Regions from separate parts of the Chryseobacterium sp. PvR013 genome, predicted to be linked through region 1. Evidence: riboswitches for the same ligand, from Rfam matches in the RefSeq annotation. Region 1 holds a riboswitch; each other region holds the start of a gene.
The links. Region 1 has a riboswitch for S-adenosylmethionine ahead of JOE44_RS14545 (alpha/beta fold hydrolase). Riboswitches for the same ligand answer to the same signal wherever they lie in the genome.
Positions count from the first base shown of each region.

Region 2: it holds a riboswitch for S-adenosylmethionine, as region 1 does, so the genes downstream of both, JOE44_RS15275 (TonB-dependent receptor) here and JOE44_RS14545 (alpha/beta fold hydrolase) in region 1, are expected to answer to the same signal.
Region 3: it holds a riboswitch for S-adenosylmethionine, as region 1 does, so the genes downstream of both, JOE44_RS18250 (TonB-dependent receptor) here and JOE44_RS14545 (alpha/beta fold hydrolase) in region 1, are expected to answer to the same signal.

Region 1 covers NZ_JAFIBT010000001.1:3,201,006-3,207,775, forward strand. Annotated here, with positions in the region: gene JOE44_RS14540 (homoserine dehydrogenase) at 1-1,373, opposite strand, end outside; gene JOE44_RS14545 (alpha/beta fold hydrolase) at 1,373-2,317, opposite strand; SAM riboswitch class I at 2,378-2,485, opposite strand; gene JOE44_RS14550 (glucosidase) at 2,674-5,289, shown strand; gene JOE44_RS14555 (OsmC family protein) at 5,368-5,787, opposite strand; gene JOE44_RS14560 (DUF58 domain-containing protein) at 5,829-6,770, opposite strand, start outside.
Region 2 covers NZ_JAFIBT010000001.1:3,345,679-3,352,448, reverse strand. Annotated here, with positions in the region: gene fabD (ACP S-malonyltransferase) at 50-925, shown strand; gene JOE44_RS15295 (GYDIA family GHMP kinase) at 936-1,841, shown strand; gene pckA (phosphoenolpyruvate carboxykinase (ATP)) at 1,969-3,585, shown strand; gene JOE44_RS15285 (hypothetical protein) at 3,640-4,077, opposite strand; gene JOE44_RS15280 (type II 3-dehydroquinate dehydratase) at 4,149-4,556, opposite strand; SAM riboswitch class I at 4,801-4,899, shown strand; gene JOE44_RS15275 (TonB-dependent receptor) at 4,986-6,770, shown strand, end outside.
Region 3 covers NZ_JAFIBT010000001.1:3,991,015-3,997,784, reverse strand. Annotated here, with positions in the region: gene JOE44_RS18255 (amino acid permease) at 1-546, opposite strand, end outside; gene JOE44_RS18250 (TonB-dependent receptor) at 554-2,977, opposite strand; SAM riboswitch class I at 3,071-3,176, opposite strand; gene JOE44_RS18245 (alpha-amylase family glycosyl hydrolase) at 3,447-6,284, opposite strand; gene JOE44_RS18240 (T9SS type A sorting domain-containing protein) at 6,476-6,770, opposite strand, start outside.

The sequences.
Region 1 (6,770 bases):
GGAACAGAAATCAGTTTCACATCCAGTTCTCCTTTGTCTTTCTGCAGATCACCATGTAAATCACCTACATATCTCAGCACATGACCAGGCTCCTGATTTTCTTTAATTTTCTGGTATTCTTCATCCAATTCATTCAATCTTGAAAGGAATTCTGATTTTGAAACTTCAAGCAGGCTTTCAGGAACCAGATTTTGGATATTGATATCTCCAAATTCATTGATTAAGTCCAGTTCTCTTGCCAGAATTAATAATTTTCTTGCTACATCATTTCCTGATAAATCTTCTCTTGGATCCGGTTCTGTATACCCTTTTTCCAAAGCTTCGCTGATGATGGTTGAAAATTTATCGTCTCTCAAAGAAAAATTATTGAAAACATAGCTCAATGTTCCAGAGAATACGCCCTTGATTCTTGTGATATTTTCTCCTGAAAGGTGTAATAACTTGATGGTGTCAATTAACGGAAGACCGGCTCCTACATTAGTTTCATACAGATAACGTCTGTTATTTTTACTCAACGTATATCTTAGTTTTCTGTATTCCTCAATAGGAAGGGTATTGAAAATTTTATTGGAAGAAACCAAATCGAATCCGTTTTCTGCCAAAGCGTGATAGTTTTTCACAAAATCCTTACTTGCAGTGTTATCCACAACGATCAGGTTCTCCAGTTGATTTTCATTGGAGAAATTAATTAATTCTTCAACGTTAGAAGAATGTTGCGCGGCTAAAACCTCATCCCCCCAATTGGCATCAAATCCTTTTTTATTGAAGGCTATTTTCTTTGAGTTGGCTACAGCAACTACTTTAAGATCTATTTTTTTACGTTTCTTAATTTCTTCTGCAGATCCCAAAACCTGTTCTATCAAAGTCTTTCCTACGTTTCCGTGACCAATAATTGCCAGATGAACTGTTTTTGGTTTTTTGAAAATTTCAGATTCTATGATATTTCTTGTTTTCTCATCCTGTGAAGAAGTCACTACGATGTTGACTCTGTTTTCTCCAGCTACCTGATTCAGCAATAATGGGAAAACATTGTTTCTGGCCAGTTCAGCAAAGACTTTATTGAAATCTTCTGCCACAAAACCAATCACAGAAACATTATTGATACTATAGATCTGAGAAACTTTTCCAGATTTTCTTTCTGTTTCGAATTCATCAATAAGGCAAGCAACTGCTTTTTCTGCATCATTTTCGTGAACCAAAATAGAAATTCCGTTTTCTATAGCTTGTTGAGAAATTACTCCTACACTGATACGCGCTAAAGTAAGCGCCTTAAAAATACGTCCGTCAATCCCAATTTCTCCAAGGAAATCTTCTCCTTCAAATTTGACGATTGATCTGTTCTTCAAAAATTTTATTTCGTTAGCATTTTTCATTACTTCTGTAAAATGTTTTTTATGATATTATTTAATTGTTGATATTCCATTAGGAAGGCATCATGCCCGTGTATAGATTGGATCTCGTGATAAGAAACATCCTTATTTTTCTCTTTTAAGTTTTCAAAACACATTCGGATTTCAGAAGCCGGGAAGAATAAGTCTGTATCTACGGAGATCATGTGCATTCGTGCCTGTATCCTCTCCAGTGCTGTTTCATCAGCATTGATATTCATCAGGAGATGATTCATCAGCTTGTACGCTTGTAAACTAAACCTTTCGTTTAATGCATTACCATGATAAACCAACCAGTCTTCTGATTCCAGGCGTTGATTTTCCTTATTATATTGGTTTTGAAATCTGTCATTGAGTGATTGTGGAGTTCTGTAACACAACATGGCATGAATTCTTGCTTTCTGTAATGGTTCTTCTTTATCATTCAATAAGAATTTCTGAACCAGACATTGGGCATGCAGCCAATCGTGTGTTCTGTAATCACAGGCTATGGGAATAAATATTTCTGCGAGATCCGGCTGCTTGGCAAGCATTTCCCAGGCAATCCCTCCTCCCAGAGAACCTCCAATAATGGCATATATATTTTTGATATGTAAAGCTTCAAGACCTTTCAGAAATATCGCAGCGATATCTGAAGGCGTGAAGTCTTCATAATCTTCAATTAAAAAATTGTCATATCCGTTTCCGGGTATATTGAAACACAAAACAGTGTATTGATCAGTATCAACAATCTGATTTTCTCCTACCAATTGTTTCCACCAGCCTTTTTCTCCGGATACATTTGAATTTCCGGTAAGAGCATGGTTGATTAAAATGATCGGGGCTGTAAACAGATCTTTCCCAAAAAGCTGATAGCTTAATGAGATATTGTATTCCTTTTGAGAATAAGTTTGATACGAAAGATTAATATAGTTTAGTTCTATTTTCAATTCTATTAAATTTTAATACAATTGAAAATGCCACAGGAAATGGCTGAAAAGAACTTCAGTAAGTTATCTGTCCAAAATAATTTTGGTAGAACGTAGCACCTTCTTTGCTTGCACAAAGGGTTGCTAAGGTTTCATAGGGTCTAATCCCTCAACCTTTCTTGATAACATTTTCAATATTTGAATGAACGAATGGTGCAAAGGTAGTTCTTTTCTTTTAATTTCAAAAAAAAATTATTTTAATATTTTTAAAAGCCCTTAAACACAAGTATTTCAAGACTATATTAATAATTATTCAGATGAAAAAAATTGGAATTACTTCTCAAAAAAACTAACTTCGTATGGAAAAATGATGAGATATGACCGCTGAAAAAGAAAGATTACAAGATACCAAATGGAAAAACTGGGGACCTTATGTAAGCAACCGGCAGTGGGGAAATGTACGCGAAGATTATAGCCCAAACGGAAACGCCTGGAATTTTACCAATCATAATAATGCTGAAAGCTACACTTACCGCTGGGGAGAGGAAGGCATCGCCGGAATTTCTGATGTAAAGCAGCTGTTCTGTTTTGCTTTTTCGTTTTGGAATAAGAAAGATAAAATGGTAAAAGAACGATTCTTCGGATTGAGTAACCCTCAGGGGAATCATGGAGAAGACATCAAAGAAATCTTTTATTATCTGGACAATACGCCTACTCATAGCTATATGAAGATGGTATATAAATATCCTATCAATGCGTTTCCTTATGATGAGCTTGTTGCAGAAAACGGAAAACGTAGCAAGAAAGAACCGGAGTATGAGATTTTCGATACCGGAATTTTCGATAATGATGAATATTTTGATATTTTCATCGAATATTGTAAAGCGGATCACAATGATATTCTGGTCAGAGTAACAGTCTGCAACCGAAGTCAGCATGCTGCCCCTATTCTTGTGGCTCCTACTGCATGGTTTAGAAACAACTGGAAATGGGGATACAATACTTATAAAGGAGAGCTCAATACTTCTCACGACGGAAGTATCAATATTGGACACGACAGTATTTCAATCAAAAAACTGTATTCCCGAAATTCAAATGCACAAAGTGTATTTTGTGACAATGAAACCAATACTCCAAAGCTTTACGGAGCTCCCCCATCTGAAAACACCTATTTTAAGGATGGAATTAATGATTTTATTATTCATCAGGGAAACACTGTAAATCCTGAAAAAAGAGGGAGTAAAGCTGCTTTTCTTATTGATGAGATTATTGATGCCGGGGAATCAAAAGTTTTTGAGTTCAGGCTATGTCCTGATGAGGCAGATAAGCCTTTTGAAAACTTTGACTCTATTTTTGAAACCCGTAAAGCGGAAGCCGAAGAGTTTTATAAAGGAATTCAGAATGATACCGTTAACGAAGATGAAAGAAATGTTCAGCGACAGGCTTTTGCAGGGCTTCTCTGGAATAAGCAGTTCTATCATTACAATATCGGAAAATGGCTGAAAGGAGATCCTAATTTGGAAGCTCCAAGAAACTTCAATGAATATGTAAGAAATACAGAATGGAATCATCTTCATAATAAAGATATTATTTCCATGCCTGATAAATGGGAGTATCCGTGGTATGCTACATGGGATCTGGCATTTCATTGTGTGCCTTTCTCCATTATAGATGCAGAATTTGCCAAAGGACAGCTTTTGCTCCTTACCAAAGAATGGTATATGCATCCTAACGGACAGCTTCCTGCTTATGAATGGAATATGAGTGACGTGAACCCGCCTGTACATGCGTGGTCGTGCTTCCGTGTTTTTAAAATTGATGAAAAAAATAATGGAAAACCGGATTTACTATTCTTAGAAAAAGTATTCCAGAAACTGCTTCTTAATTTCACCTGGTGGGTAAACCGAAAGGATAAGAACGGAAAAAACATCTTTGGTGGAGGATTCCTTGGTCTTGATAATATCGGAGCCTTTGACCGGAATATGGAATTAAAGGATGGCCAGCATCTTGAACAGGCTGATGGCACAAGCTGGATGGCGATGTATGCATTGAATATGATGCGTATTGCCATGGAACTGGCCCAGTATTATCAGGTATATGAAGATATGGCTATTAAATTTTTTGAGCATTATCTTTATATCGCCGAGGCCATGGAAAATCTGGGTGAAAGCACGAAAGGCCTGTGGAATGAAGAAGACGGATTTTTCTATGATGTTCTGCAGCTGGGAAATGGAGAAAGCGTTTCTTTAAGATTAAGAAGTATTGTAGGTTTGATTCCTATGTTTGCGGTTGAAATTGTAGATCATCATTTACTGGAAAAGATGCCGAATTTCAAAACCAGAATGGAATGGATTCTAAAAAATAAACCGGAACTCACCAAACTGGTCTCTCACTGGGATGAGGAAGGACATGGAAGAAAACACCTGATGAGTATTCTTCGAAAAAACAGACTGACAAAGGTATTGACCAGAATGCTGGATGAAAATGAGTTTCTAAGTTCTTACGGAATTCGGGCAATGTCTAAAGTATATGAAGAAAATCCTTTTGTATTCTCTGTACACGGATCAGAAAATATGGTGTATTATACTCCTGCAGAGAGTGACAGCCGGATGTTTGGCGGAAACAGCAACTGGCGAGGTCCCATCTGGTTTCCTATCAACTTCCTGATTGTAGAAAGTCTGCAACGCTTCCATTTTTATTATGGAAATAGTTTAAAAGTAGAATTTCCAACCGGAAGTGGTGATAAAAGAAATCTTGATGAAGTGGCACAAAACATCAGCAAAAGGCTCTGCTCCATATTTTTAAAGGATGAACATGGGCAAAGGGCTTTCAATGGAGGTAATCCAAAGTTCAATTATGATGAGCATTTCAGAGATTATATCACCTTCTTTGAATATTTTCATGGAGACAACGGCCGCGGTGTAGGAGCTTCTCACCAAACAGGATGGACTGCTACTGTGGCGAAATTGATAAAACCAAGACTTACCTTCTAGATGAGTAATCAGTAACAGGTAATGAGTAATAAAAAAGCCGGATGATTCATCCGGCTTTTTCTATTTTTAAATAAGAGATTATATTTTTTCTCCGTTCACATAGACTTCGTAACCGATTTCGACATTAGGTTCTAACGTTTTGGATACAGAACAGTATTTCTCAAAAGAAAGTTCTGCAGCCTTTAATGCTTTTTTAGGATCAATTTCTCCTTCTAAAAGGAATTTAACGGTAATTGACTTAAAAGGTTTTGCATCTTCTACCTGTATTCTTTCTCCTTCTACCTCTGCCTGAAAACTTTTGATATCCTGACGCTGTTTCTTTAAAATAGAAACCACATCAATTCCGCTGCAGCCTGCTACTGCCATCAGTACACTTTCCATTGGAGAAACTCCTTTTGCTCCTGGCTGGGAAGTATTATCCAAAAGAATGGAATTCCCTTGTGCATTGGTACATTCAAATAAAAAATCGTCGTTTATTCTGTTAAGTGTAATTTTCATTGCTTATTGCTTATTGCTTATTGCTTATTGCTTCTACAAAGTTATAAAATTCCTCTCGCTTTTATCTCCAGATATTTATTGATAACATCAATATTCAAATTTTCCGGAAGGGTATAAACGGTATAGATTCCGTATTTGCGGAGTTCCTGAATGATCAGTTTCTTTTCAAATTCGAACTTTTCAGCAATGATCTCATCATAAATTTCCTGCATATTTTCAGGATTTTTGTTGATCAGTGTCTGCAGTTCTGAGTTTTTGAAAAATACAACTACCAGCAAATGGTTTTTAGCAATTCCCCGGAGATATTTCAATTGTCGGTTCAGTCCGTCCAACGTTTCAAAATTGGTAAAAAGCAGAATTAAGCTTCTTTGATTGATAGAATATTTTACATCCTGATACAAACGGTTGAAATCACTTTCAAAGAAATCTGTTTTAATATTATAAAGAGCTTCGGAGATTTTTTTCAGTTGTCCGGATTTATTATCAGCAGCAATTTTATTTTCAGCTTTTTTAGAAAAAGTCATCATACCGGCTCTGTCACCTTTTCTTAAAATAATATGAGATAAAGCCATCGTGGCATTGATAGAATAATCCAGTAAGCTTAATCCGTTGAAAGGCATTTTCATGGTTCTTCCTTTATCAATCAACATAAAAATACGCTGCGATTTTTCATCCTGAAACTGGTTGACCATTAAACGATTTGTTTTAGAGGTTGCTTTCCAGTTGATTGTTCTGATATCATCTCCGGGTACATATTCCTTGATCTGCTCAAATTCCATAGTGTGTCCCAGCTTTCTGACTTTTTTGATTCCGCCCAATAAAAACTCACTTTGAATCGCCATGAGTTCATATTTTCTGAGATGAATAAAAGACGGATAAGCAGGCAGCATCGCATCTTTCTGGAAAATGAATCTTTTTGAGATCAGTCCTAATGGGGAAGATGCATAGATATTTAGGCCTCCAAAATTATATTCTCCCCTTTC
Region 2 (6,770 bases), 140 kb from region 1:
GAATATTGTTAACATTATAGTTATATTTGCATAATATTTAATTCAATACATGAAAGCACTTGTATTTCCAGGGCAGGGTTCTCAGTTCGTAGGAATGGGAAAAGAATTGTATGATTCTAGAAAAGATATTAAAGATCTGATGGAATCTGCCAATGAAATTTTAGGTTTCGACATTCTTTCCATGATGTTCAGCGGAACGGATGAGGATCTTAAGAAAACAGAGGTTACCCAGCCTTCAATATTTATACATTCAGTAGCCGCATTAAAAGCCGTAAATGGTCTTGGCGCTGAAATGGTAGCAGGACACTCTTTAGGAGAGTTTTCAGCTTTAGTTGCCAACGGAGTTTTATCTTTTGATGACGGTTTGAAATTAGTTTCTGAAAGAGCAAAAGCTATGCAGGAAGCTTGTGATGCAAATCCAAGTTCTATGGCAGCGATCTTAGGATTAGAGGATGCTAAGGTTGAAGAGATTTGTGCACAGATCAGCGGAATTGTTGTTCCTGCAAATTATAACTGTCCGGGACAATTGGTAATCTCTGGAGAAACACTTGCTGTAGAAGAAGCTTGTGTAAAGCTGAAAGAAGCAGGAGCTAAAAGAGCATTACTGTTACCGGTAAACGGAGCTTTCCACTCACCATTAATGCAACCTGCACAGGAAAGACTGGCAGCAGCTATTGAAAAAACAAAATTCAGAAAAGCAACCATTCCTGTATACCAGAATATCACTACAACAGCGGTAACAAATCCTGATGAGATCAAACAAAATCTGATCGCTCAGCTTACCGGTCCTGTAAAATGGACACAATCTGTTCAGAACATGATTAAAGACGGTGCCTCTAATTTCGTAGAAGTAGGACCGGGAAAAACCCTTCAGGGATTGATCAAGAAAATTGACGGATCCGTAGAATCTGCTTCTGCAATCTAATTCAAAAAATATGAACGCGATATTTTCACCGGGCAAGCTTATGCTTACTTCAGAATATTTCGCAATCGATGGAGCTCTTGTCTTAGCGGTACCTACCAAGCTGGGACAAGAGTTTTTTTTTGAAGAAACAGATGATAAAAAATCTCTGATTATCTGGGAGGCTTATCATCAGAATACACTATGGTTGAAAGCTGTTATTGATTATAAAACATGGCAGATCTTAGAAACCAACATTCCATCAAGCGCTGAATTTATTACCAAAACCTTAAAAAATGTTCAGCAGCTTTCTCATCAGAAATTCAAGACTGATCTTACCTATCATTTAAAAACAAACCTTCAGTTTCCACCAGACTATGGACTTGGGAGCAGTTCTACCCTGATGAATAATCTTTCAGAATGGGCCGGAATAGACCCGTTTTATCTTAATGCAATAAGTTTAGGAGGCAGTGGATACGATATTGCGGTGGCGAAAGAAAAGGCTGCCGTTCTTTTCCAAAGTAAACCTGAAATAAAATATGAAAAGGTTAATTTCAATCCTTCTTTTAAAAATGAATTGATTTTTATTCACTTAAATCAGAAACAGGATAGCAGAGAAGGAATCAATTTTTACAAGTCAAAAAAGAAGTCTCCGGAATTGGTTAATGAATTTTCTGATCTTACAAAAAAAATATTGTTATGTAATGAATTGGAAAATTTTTCTGAATTAATGATGATTCATGAATATAAAATCGCTAATTTTCTTGAAATTTCCACAGTTAAAGAGAAGCTATTCTCAGATTGCCCTTCTTTTGTCAAAAGTTTAGGGGCATGGGGCGGAGATTTTGTAATGAGTGCCAAATTTGGGGACTATAAGAACTATTTTTGGGAGAAAGGTTTTCCTTCGGTTTTTGAATGGGAAAATATAATTGATTTGTAATCAGCCGATTACAATCCTGTTTTTTTATTTGCCATTCTGACTTATATCAGTATATTTAAACCACCTTTAACAAATAATTAATATTATTTTTGTTGAAGTCAATAAAGAAATAGAAAATATAAGTAAAATGAAAAACACTAAAATCATCCAGGATTTAGAGAAATTGGGGATTAAAGGAAACTATGAAGTAGTGTATAATCCTTCTTATGAAGAATTATACCAGGCTGAAGTTTCTTCTGAAAATCAGGGATTTGAGAAAGCTGAACTTACGGAATCTGGCGCGGTGTCAGTAAAAACAGGAATTTTCACAGGTCGTTCACCTAAAGACAGATATATTGTTCAGGATGATGTTACAAGAGATACAATTTTCTGGGATGGTAAAGTAAACTTACCTACTACTGCAGAAATTTTCGGTTCTTGTAAGGAACTAGTGCTGAACCAGCTTGCTGAATCTAAAAAGATCTATGTAGTAGATACATTCTGCGGAACGAATGCAGATACGAGACTTAAAGTAAGATTTATCGTTGAAGTAGCATGGCAGGCGCATTTTGTTACTAATATGTTTATCCGCCCTTCTCACTATGAGCTTGAAAACTTTGGAGAACCTGATTTCACAGTAATCAACGGTTCTAAAACAATAAACCCTAACTGGGAAGCTCAAGGATTGAATTCTGAAAACTTCATCATGTTCAACCTTACTGAAAAACTACAGATCATCGGAGGTACATGGTACGGAGGTGAAATGAAAAAAGGGATGTTCGCAATGATGAACTATTACCTTCCATTAAAAGGTATGGCTTCAATGCACTGTTCTGCTAACGTAGGAGAAAAAGGTGATGTAGCTTTATTCTTTGGTCTTTCAGGTACAGGAAAAACGACTCTGTCTGCAGATCCGAAAAGATATCTTATTGGTGATGACGAGCATGGTTGGGATAACAACGGAGTATTTAACTATGAAGGTGGATGCTACGCTAAAGTTATCGACTTATCTGAAGAAAAAGAACCGGATATCTTTGCTGCCATCAAAAGAGATGCACTTCTTGAAAACGTTGTTGTGAACAATGGAGTAGCAGATTATACAGACGGATCAATCACTGAGAATACAAGAGTTTCTTATCCAATTTATCATATCAACAAAATTGTATTGCCCTCTAAAGCAGGTCATGCTAAGAAGATTGTTTATCTTTCAGCAGATGCATTCGGAGTACTTCCTCCGGTTTCCATCTTGAATGAAGATCAGGCTCAATACCACTTCCTTTGCGGTTATACATCAAAACTAGCTGGAACAGAAAGAGGAATTACAGAACCTCAACCATCTTTCTCACCTGCATTTGGTGAAGCATTCCTTACATTACACCCAACAATGTATTCTAAAACATTGATCGGTAAAATGCAGGAGCACGGAGCTAAAGCTTATTTGGTAAATACAGGTTGGAATGGTACAGGAAAGAGAATTTCTCTGAAAGATACAAGAGCAATCATTGATGCAATCATTGACGGATCTATCGATAACGCTCCTAAAACTCAGGTTCCAATCATGAATCTTGAGATTCCTACTGAATTGCCAAACGTTTCTACAGGTATTTTAGATCCTAGAGATACATATGAAAGTGCTTCAGAATGGGAAGAAAAAGCAAAAGATCTTGCTTCAAGATATATCAAAAACTTTGAGCAGTATTGTGATACTGAAGAAGGTAAGAAATTAGTTGCTTCAGGACCTCAATTACAGGAACAAACTATCTAATTAATAGTTATCTATAAAATAAGGAAAAGCCTCATCATTGATGAGGCTTTTTTATTAATATTTTTGACAGTTTTCAATCAATTCATCCTGTTCATCAAGTTTTAAGACTGTTGATTTGATTGATTCTTCAGTTAAATGTTTTATGATCATAAAATGTTTTGAAGAAAAGTAAGATTCTTCGTCCAATATCTTATCTAAATACTTTGGATTAGTGAAAGTTATCCAGTATTTTGCTTTGTTGGAAAAGGTAATAGTTACTTCTATGGCATCAGATTCAATATTTTCTATTGGATCATCTATGTTAATAGAAATTATTTCAGGTTCATTGTTTAAAGTAAAATAAAAATCAGAATACCATCTCAGTCTTCCTTCGTCATTCCAGATTCTTATATTTTCATCATTTATTTCTTCAACGATATAAGATTCTCTCTTCGTTAATTGCCCGGAATATATGCCAATGCTTTTACAGTAAATCTTATCCTTTATCTTCATAAATTATTCTCTTTTTATACATAATTATCTGTGAGAATCTGTGCTATCTGTGGGAAAATATAGACTGAAAATTACTTCAGGCTCAATAAAGCCAATCTATACCCATCCATTCCAAAGCCGGATAAAACAGCATCTGTATTCGCTGCCGTTACAGATTTCTGGCGGAATTCTTCTCTTTTGTATATATTGCTGATATGTACTTCTACTTTTGGCTTGCGGATATTCTTTAAACAATCAGCGATAGCATAAGAATAATGGGTAAATGCTCCCGGGTTAATCACCACTGCATCAAAATCATCCTCCTGAAGTCTGTTGATAAGCTCACCCTCAATATTAGACTGATAATATTGTATTTCATGAGACTGAAACTCGGATTTTAAATTTTCCAAATAACTCTCCATGGAAACATTTCCATAAATTTCCGGTTCCCGGGTGCCCAAAAGGTTGAGATTAGGCCCATTTATAATCAAAACTTTCATACTATAAAATTAAAAAGTTTTTTCAATTAATAGTACAAAAATTAAGGTGTCCTCAAATATTTGTTCCATTGAATTATTAATAATGATATTTATCATGTTTGAATAAATGATAACGGCTACAACTCCTATTGTAATGAGTTTTATTAAAATTTTATGTTAATTATTAAAAATTTATCATGAAAAATAAATAAGTCTACTTGTTTTGTAGACTAAAAGTTTTTAGCTTTGCAAACATATTTCGATCGGCTTATAAAGAAAGATGGAGGGAACTGACCCCGTGAAGTCTTAACAACCTACCCATTGGGCAAGGTGTTACGTTCAGCCTTTTAAGGAAAAATAAGCATTTGGTTTATCGTATATTAAAATTTAACCCTTTGCTGACTTTTCTGCAAAGGGTTAAATTTTAATATATGATAAATAAAATTGATTATGATTAGTAAAACTTTATTTAATTCTAAAGCTTGGATACCTCCGGTTGCTGTTTTTTTTCTGGGAATTACCAGTGTAAATGCACAGAATTCCAAGCCGAAAAAAGATAGCCTTCATGAAAAAGAGATTGATGAAGTAGTAGTGGTAGCTTACGGAAAAGCGAAAAGAAACAGCTATACCGGTTCCGTAGCTACAATTTCCAGTGATAAAATCAATAACAGACCTGTAACGAATATTACGAAAGCATTAGAAGGACAGGTTGCAGGGATTCAGACTACCAGCGCATCAGGTCAGCCAGGTGCTGTTTCCACGATCCGAATCAGAGGAATTGGTTCAATAAGTGCTTCCAGTGATCCATTATATGTAGTGGACGGAATTCCTTTTGATGGAAATCTAAACTCAATCAGTCCCAGCGATATCGAATCTATAAGTGTTCTGAAAGATGCTACAGCAAGTGCTTTGTATGGTTCAAGAGGAGCAAATGGGATCATCATCATTACTACAAAATCAGGTAAAAAAGGGGAAGCAAAAGTTAATTTTAATATCAGTCAGGGATTCTCCGGAAGAGCCGTAAAAGACTATGAACAGGTAAATACGGATCAGTATTTTCAACTGTACTGGGAAGCATTGAGAAATGGATATCAATCCGGGAAAGTTTCTTCTCAGCAGGCCGCTCAGATGGCAACAGACAACCTTGTTTCTTCACTGGGGATTAATCCATATGGGACAGCTTATCCAAAGCCTGTAGGTACAGATGGGAAGCTATTACCTGGTGCATCACCACTTTGGAATGATGACTGGAGAGATATCTTGCAGAGAGTGGCTTCAAGAAATCAGGTGGATCTTGATATCAGCGGAGGAAGTGAGAAAAGTAATTATTTCTTCTCTCTGGGGTATCTGGATGATAAGGGAATGGCAATTGAATCAGGATATAAAAGATATAATACCCGATTGAAAATCAATTCTGAAGTTAAAAAATGGCTGAATGTTGGGGTGAACTTAAGCTATGCAAACAGTATTCAGCAGGCGCCTACTTCTTCAGATTCCAAGGCCAGTAACATCATCAATGCGGCAAGATTTATTCCTTCATTCTATCCTTATTATGAAAGAAATGCTGACGGAACTTATATTTTGGATGCTGATGGAAACCCGATTTATGATTTTGGAAAATACAGACCCACAAATGCGCTTCAGAATCAAAATGCCGCAGCAACCTTACCATTAGATAAAAACGAAAATAAAGAGGACAACTTTTCAGGGAAGGGATTCATGGAATTTACTTTCTTGCCGGAGCTAAAATTCAAGACGAGTTTCTCTGTGGATTTGGTGAATTATAACGGACATTATTATTCAAATCCATTATTGGGGCAAGGCGCTGAGATTGGAGGATCGGTGACGAAAACCAATACCAGAACGCTTTCTTATACAACCAGTAATATTCTGACGTATGATAAAAAGTTTGGAAAACACCATGTCAATGTATTAGCGGGGCACGAATTCTATAAATATGATTATCAGACAATCTCCGGAACAAGAAGTCAGTTCTCACTGCCTTACTATTATGAGCCGGACGCCGCTTCTTTACTGGGAAGTTTCAGTGGAAACAGTAATAAATTGAGTTTGTTGAGTTTCCTTGGAAAAGTAGAGTATGATTACAACAATACCTATTTCTTATCTGCTTCAGGAAGGGCAGACAGCTCTTCGAGATTTGCAAAAGATAACAGGTGGGGAAGATTCTGGTCAGTAGGAGGTTCATGGAAAATTTCAAACGAAGAATTTGTCAAA
Region 3 (6,770 bases), 790 kb from region 1:
ACTGAAATTGAGACTGTTCCCAATCTGCGGTGAACCTGAAATTCCTACTCCAAGAATAACCAGGACAATAATGAATGCAATCTTAATGAACGTAAAAAAGTTATGAAACCTACTGGATGTTTTCAGGCTAAATGATAATGCAATGGCAACCAGAAATATTGCGGCAATGGCAAACCCATTTCCAAAAGAAAAATCGAATACGGAAAGGTATTTTGACATTGCCAATGCAGCCAGTGCAACCGGAGAGGAAAACCCGATGATAAGTGAAATCCAGCTTATCAGATATCCGAATATCGGATGATAGGTTTCTTTGAGGTAAATAAAATCGCCCCCGTTTCCTTTAAAATGCGAACCTAATTCGGCATAGCAAAAAGCCCCGAACAAAGCGAGAATTCCTCCAATACTCCAAAGCAGGAAAATGCTGTAGGTATTGGTAATATCGGACAACTGAAATCCCAGGGTTGTAAAAATCCCGGTTCCGATCATATTGGAAACAACGATAGCGGCGGCTGTTTTCCAGCCAATCTGATGTGAAGCAGTACTCATTTAATGATTAAAAGTTAAAATTAAGTCTTCCAAAGAAATAATTTCCCAGTGTTCCCATCTGAACCGGCGCATATTTGAATACTCCATAATATGAATTTTCATAGATCTGGCGATCCGGGAAAACATCAAATACATTATTGGCTCCTACTGTAAAATTGATGTTTTTTGTGATGTCATACCCGACACTGATGTCCGTAACAACCTTCGGAGAGAATTCCTGAACGCCTCCAAATGGATAACCATCTCTTATTACTTTACCAAAATAGGTATTTCTTACGAGAAAATTGAACTTTCCTATTCCATAATTCAAGCCTAATGAAGCTTTTGTTTTTGGAGACAGGGTTTCAATGATGTTGATCTGATCCGGGCCAAAGAATTCATTCTGAGGAGTTCCTAAGTTTTCCGGAAAATGAAAGTCTGTGATTTTTGTTTCTGTATAGTTTCCGGCAAGATTAATATTTAAATTACCGCTTCCAAGAATCAAGTCATAAGAAACGACCACATCTACTCCTTTTGTTTCAGTATCAATGGCATTTGTAAAGAATCTTCCGCTTTCTACGTTAAACTGATCCAGTCTGGGATCGGTAATATTGCTGGTAATTACAATCCTGTCCTTTACTTTTATCCAATATCCGTCTACTGAAATAGACAGTTTGTTTAAAGGTCTCAGCGTAAATCCAGCGCTTGCATTAACAGACGTTTCCTGTTTAAGCTTATCAAACCCAAGAATTCTGGCTGCTTCGCTATCATTTCGGAAAATCCCTTTGGTTACAATTCCTGAACCGGAAGTAGAAATGTCGGCATAAGAGTTATTAAAATACTGCTGTTGAAGGGAAGGAGCTCTAAACCCTGTTCCTACAGCTGCTCTAATTGCATAATTTTTTACAAATTCATATCGTATTGCTAATTTCCCATTCAGGGTATTTCCAAAATCTGAATAATTTTCAAATCTGGCAGCAGCGTCAATATTCAGTTTTTTATCCAGATCATAGGAAACATCTGCATATACTGCCGTGGAATGCCTGTTTTTTTTCACTGCATTGTCTGGAGAGAATCCGATAAAAGATTGAGATCCGCCCGCTCCAAGCACCGTTGATCCTTCGGTGGCAACATTTCCGTTGATGTCATATTGGGTATAAGAAGCTTCATCACCGGGTTTGATCTGGTATTGTTCCAATCTGAACTCTCCACCGAATCCGATATTGAAACGATTTATCTTTTTGGAAACATCAAGATTAATCGTATTTTGAAGGAAGCTGTGTGCTCCAGCATAAAAACGCGTTGGTGAATTTGCTCCCAGGGAAGCATTATTGGTATTGCTAACATTGTAATTGAAGGTATTGCTTCCGAATGTATTGCTAAGGTCAAAAAACCAGTCATTGACATTATATTTTGCTCCTACAGCATAGGAGACATCATATACTTGTGATCCGAGATTTGCCTGAAATCCGTTCGGATAAATGGATGAAACCACATTAGAAGCTTCGCTTGGAAGTCTTCTGAAACCAAAACCTTTTCCTTCTTTGATACTGAAACCTCCAAAAGAATAGATTTTAAATTGATCGTTAAAAGGATATTCTGCATTGAAAAACAACTGTCCCTGTCTGATCTGGGCATCTCCAATCTGAAAATTAAAATCGTCACGGGTTAGTCCTCGTTCTTTAATCTTTGCATCATCTGCTGCTCTTGCCGCTTCGGGATCATCAGCAAATGCATAGGCAAAATTATTTCCAAAAATATCCAGATCATGATTTTGAGTTCGTGTTGTTTTTCCTCTGTGGCTTAATTGTAGGGAAAGGTTGATATAACCCTCTTTTTTTCCTAATGAAGTCCCATAATTGGCTCCTGCCTGATAAGTATCCCCATCATTTCTCCCAGTCAATCCATACGTAAGACTTGCTGAGGCTCCCGTATTTTTTTTAAGAATAATATTGATAACTCCTGCAATGGCATCAGATCCGTATTGTGCTGCAGCTCCGTCCCTTAACACTTCTATTCTATCAATCGCAATGACCGGAATTGTACTTAAATCTGTTCCTACAGATCCATTTCCAACCGTATTCTGATAATTAACTAAAGAGGTGGAATGTCTTCTTTTTCCGTTAAGTAAAACCAGAATCTGATCTGGTCCCATTCCTCTTAAGGTTACAGGATCAATATGCTCTGTTCCATCAGAAGCAGACTGTCTCACTGCATTAAACGATGGAATCACATAGTTCAGGAGATCCTGAGCCGTCATTTGTGGAGAACTTCTTTGTATTTTGTCAATATTAATAACATCTACAGGAACTGGTGTTTCCAGTTTTGTTCTTTTGACATTTCGGTTTCCGACAATGATGATATCTTCTATTTCTTTGCCTTTCTCCTCATTCTCCTGAGCAGCGACTAACATTGCCCCAAACAATAATACAGCTGTGCTTAATTTTTTCATTTTTGTTCTTGCCAATTAATAATACGAATCTGACGGATCTTTCCGCAGATACACAAGACTTCAAGAAATGGAATTCATATAGAATATTGACTTCACTTATCTCCCCCTCCGGGTTGGAATTAGCACCTTTACACTTCTGGAACCGTGCAGGTTGCTAAGGTTTCACCGGGCCAAATCCCTCCACCTTTCTTGATAAATCTACTGCAAAAGTAGACTATTTTTTTAAATATACAAAAAAGCAGATCTGCTGTACTGCAAATCTGCCTTTCATTATTTTATAGAACTTGTGGTAAGTTTTATTTTTGAAACATTAAGATGATATTAAGGTGATAAGAGTATTAAGATAAGCTTCGTTTTAAGCTTAAAATTCAGAATGATTCATCTTAACTACCTTTATTTCTTAAATCCTTCTTAATGGTTTTACTATATTCAACATTTTTTATAAGTCTAAACAGCTTGATAATTTGTTTTATTTGATCATCATCTTTTGAATCGCAATTCCTGTATCCGATTTCAACTGTACCAGATAGGTTCCCGGTGGATAACTGATTTTCGTTTCATGAATACCGTTTTCTTTATTCAGCTTGAAAGAGTCCAGCTTTTTACCCGTCATATCAAAAATTAAAATTTCTCCGTTTTTGGCTTTATTGAAAATGAATCGTGCGATTCCGTTTTGTATCGGATTGTCTGCAATCTGAAGGGACAATTTGTTCCCTTCATTGATATCTATTGTTGACAAAGCACCTGCATAGTTTCCAAATATTCTGAATTCTCCAGGCTGTAAAGTGATCGGAGTGGTTGTAGAAGCCACATTCAAAATACTATCATCCATTAGATTCTGCCATTGACCTGTGTAAGGAAAGAAAGGAATAACATTTTTTGCAGATGTATCATAATTGGCCAATACTACTATATTTTTTATTCCCGTTGTAATTGCTGCATCATACACGTAAATTCTTGTGATCAGCCCATTAGGATCATTCGTAAGGTTATTGGATTCTATACTGTAAGTTTTAGATTTAAAAACCTGATGGGTATTCCTGATATTGATTATTTTAGCCCATGTATCATAAACTGCTTTTCTGTTTGCATTGGTATCATATCCTAATGTAAATGCAACAGGTTTCTCATCTGTTCTGCATCCGCTGTCGATAGTTCCGTTAGCACATCTGTTGATACTAAATTCGTATCCCAATTCTCCAAACTGCCAGATCATTTTCGGACCGGGAATGATAAAGAACGTAGCACCGAAAGTTTTCATTCTTTCAAGAGCAGTATTCAGGTCTTTCACATTATAGCTGCCGTTTACTGCACCATAGGCAAGGTTTTTAAACATCAGCCTTTCTTCATCATGGCTTTCTCCATATCCTACAGCACTCATATTGGTAAAGCCATGAAGACTGTGATTCATACGGTCATAATTGCTGTTTTCCTGATACCCCATTGTATTCTGATTGTAAGGCTCTGTCTGCTTATTCCAAAGCATAACGCCTTTTCCTTCTGCGATCCTGTAGTTTGCCCATTGCTGTTCCTCTGCATCAGTTCCCAGATGTTCAAAAATCATGTAAGAATTCGGGTCTATAGTCCACTGTCTGTCAGCATAATGTTTCATGATATCTACTCTGTCCTGTTGATAAGCATTCGTGCAGGCTTCATCATTTTCAGAGCAGCTTTGGGTAAATCCTTTTGTTAAATCCCAACGGAATCCGTCTATGTGATATTCAGTCAGCCATTGCTGAAGACATCTTTCAACGTAATATTGCGTTGAAGGACTTGTATGGTTAAAATCATTAAATACATTGTATGAATGTTTCGGAACCTGATTAAAATAAGGATTGTTGGCTGCAACATCTCCGTAACCATCTCCATCAGGATCTACGTTCCAAAGTCTTACCAAAGGTGAGCGTCCTGTTGCATGGTTAAAAGCAACATCCAGAATAACCGCAATTCCGTTCTGATGGCACAGGTCTACAAATTCTTTGAATTTTTCAGGAGTTCCATAAGCTTTGTCCAATGCATAATGGAAAGATGTATTGTATCCCCAGGAAAGATTTCCGTCAAATTCCATGATCGGGAGCAATTCTATAGCATTGATTTTTAGATTTTTTAAATAAGAAATTTTATTAATCAATGACTGCCAGTTCTTTTCCTGTGTAAAGTCTCTCAATAATAATTCATACACTACCAGATCTTCTTTTGCAGGTCTTTGGAAATTGGTTGTCTGCCAGTTATAAGCCGTCTGCCCTGTTTTAAATGTTGACACTTCAAAACCCTGCCCGGCAGGAAATGCAGGTAAGTTTGGATAGGTAGAAGCCGAAATCCACGGATCATCATAAGAAGATAATATTTGTGGTGAATAAGGATCTGCTACTTTTCTCAAATCATTGGTTCTGTATTGGAAAGTATAAAGCTGTTGAGGGGTAATCCCGTTGAGTTCAATCCAATAAAGATCCGGGTTTGTAGTATCTCTTTTCATTAAATAAGAATCATTCACTGCCCAGTTATTGAAACTTCCGATGACATGCACAAAGTTTTTACCCGGCGCATATAAAGCAAGTCCCACTTTGGTCTGATCTGCCGGGTGATAATTGATTCCCTGTTTAATCCAGTTAGGTATTGCTTCAGAAACTACATTTCTCGGAACCTGTAGGATAAACGTTGCGGCTTTAAAATTAGATCCCTGTGTAGCTATAAGTTCCATACTGGCATCCTGAGAAACAGTATAACTATAAGAATAAGATTGTGAAGGTGTTGTTGTTGAATTTACAACCGTTCCGTTGGCTTTTAACTGAAATGTAGCATTACCATTAGAGGCAGCCGTAATATTGATAGAATTCCCCACGGGAACAGAAGTTAAACTATTGGCCAGCGGATGGGTAAGACTTAAGCTTAAAGTACCTACGTTTACAAAAATATCAGGTGAGGTCTGATGTGATCCTGTTTTATCTTTTAATAGAAATCCAAACCTCCCTATTCCTGTTCTTCCGAAAAAGGCTGTTGGAGTAAAAGTAAGCGAGTAACTGTCTGTACCTGCATTATAATTCAGTTTATTTACATCACTGGAATTGTTCCAGCTGCCATTGGTAGGACAATCCTGACTGTTCTGATAATTCGTGTCAAAAGACCAGGACCAGATATAAATGGCATTATTGGAAACACCCCACGCAGATTCGTCAATCTGATCTCCCGGAACTGTAAGTGTTACAGCATCTGTCTCATCAAATGGGTTAGGGGTAATGGTATAATTGATCTGCCCAAAAACGAACAATGTAATCAGCAGAAAACCAACGGAATAAAACTTTTTCATTTATTATTTTTTATCGAATATAGTATAATTTTTCCTTCATAACGACTATTCTTGCTTAATCATCATCAAATATTTCAATTTTCCGGGAAAAAATAAATCAAAAAAAGGCTCATGAAATTTTCATGAGCCTCCCAATAAAAGTAATTGTAATGAACTAATCTTTTGACGAAAATCGATGTCCTGAAATTCGCTTAATCTTTTATAATCTTTTTCGAAATGGATTGTCCGTTCTTAAGTTTTAATTCTACGATGTATAATCCTGAAGGAAGTTCAGTCATGTTAATCTGATTATCTGAGAACTGTACATTCATTCTTTGTCCTACAGCATTTACTACATTTACTTTTTCAATTCCGGAATCAGATTTAACTGTAAGAATTCCTTTGGTAGGATTAGGATACATTCCTATTACTGCATTTTTCAGTGTAGTTTCAGAAGTACCCAAAGAAGCTGTAGGCTTGATACATCTTACCGATGATCCCTGTCCT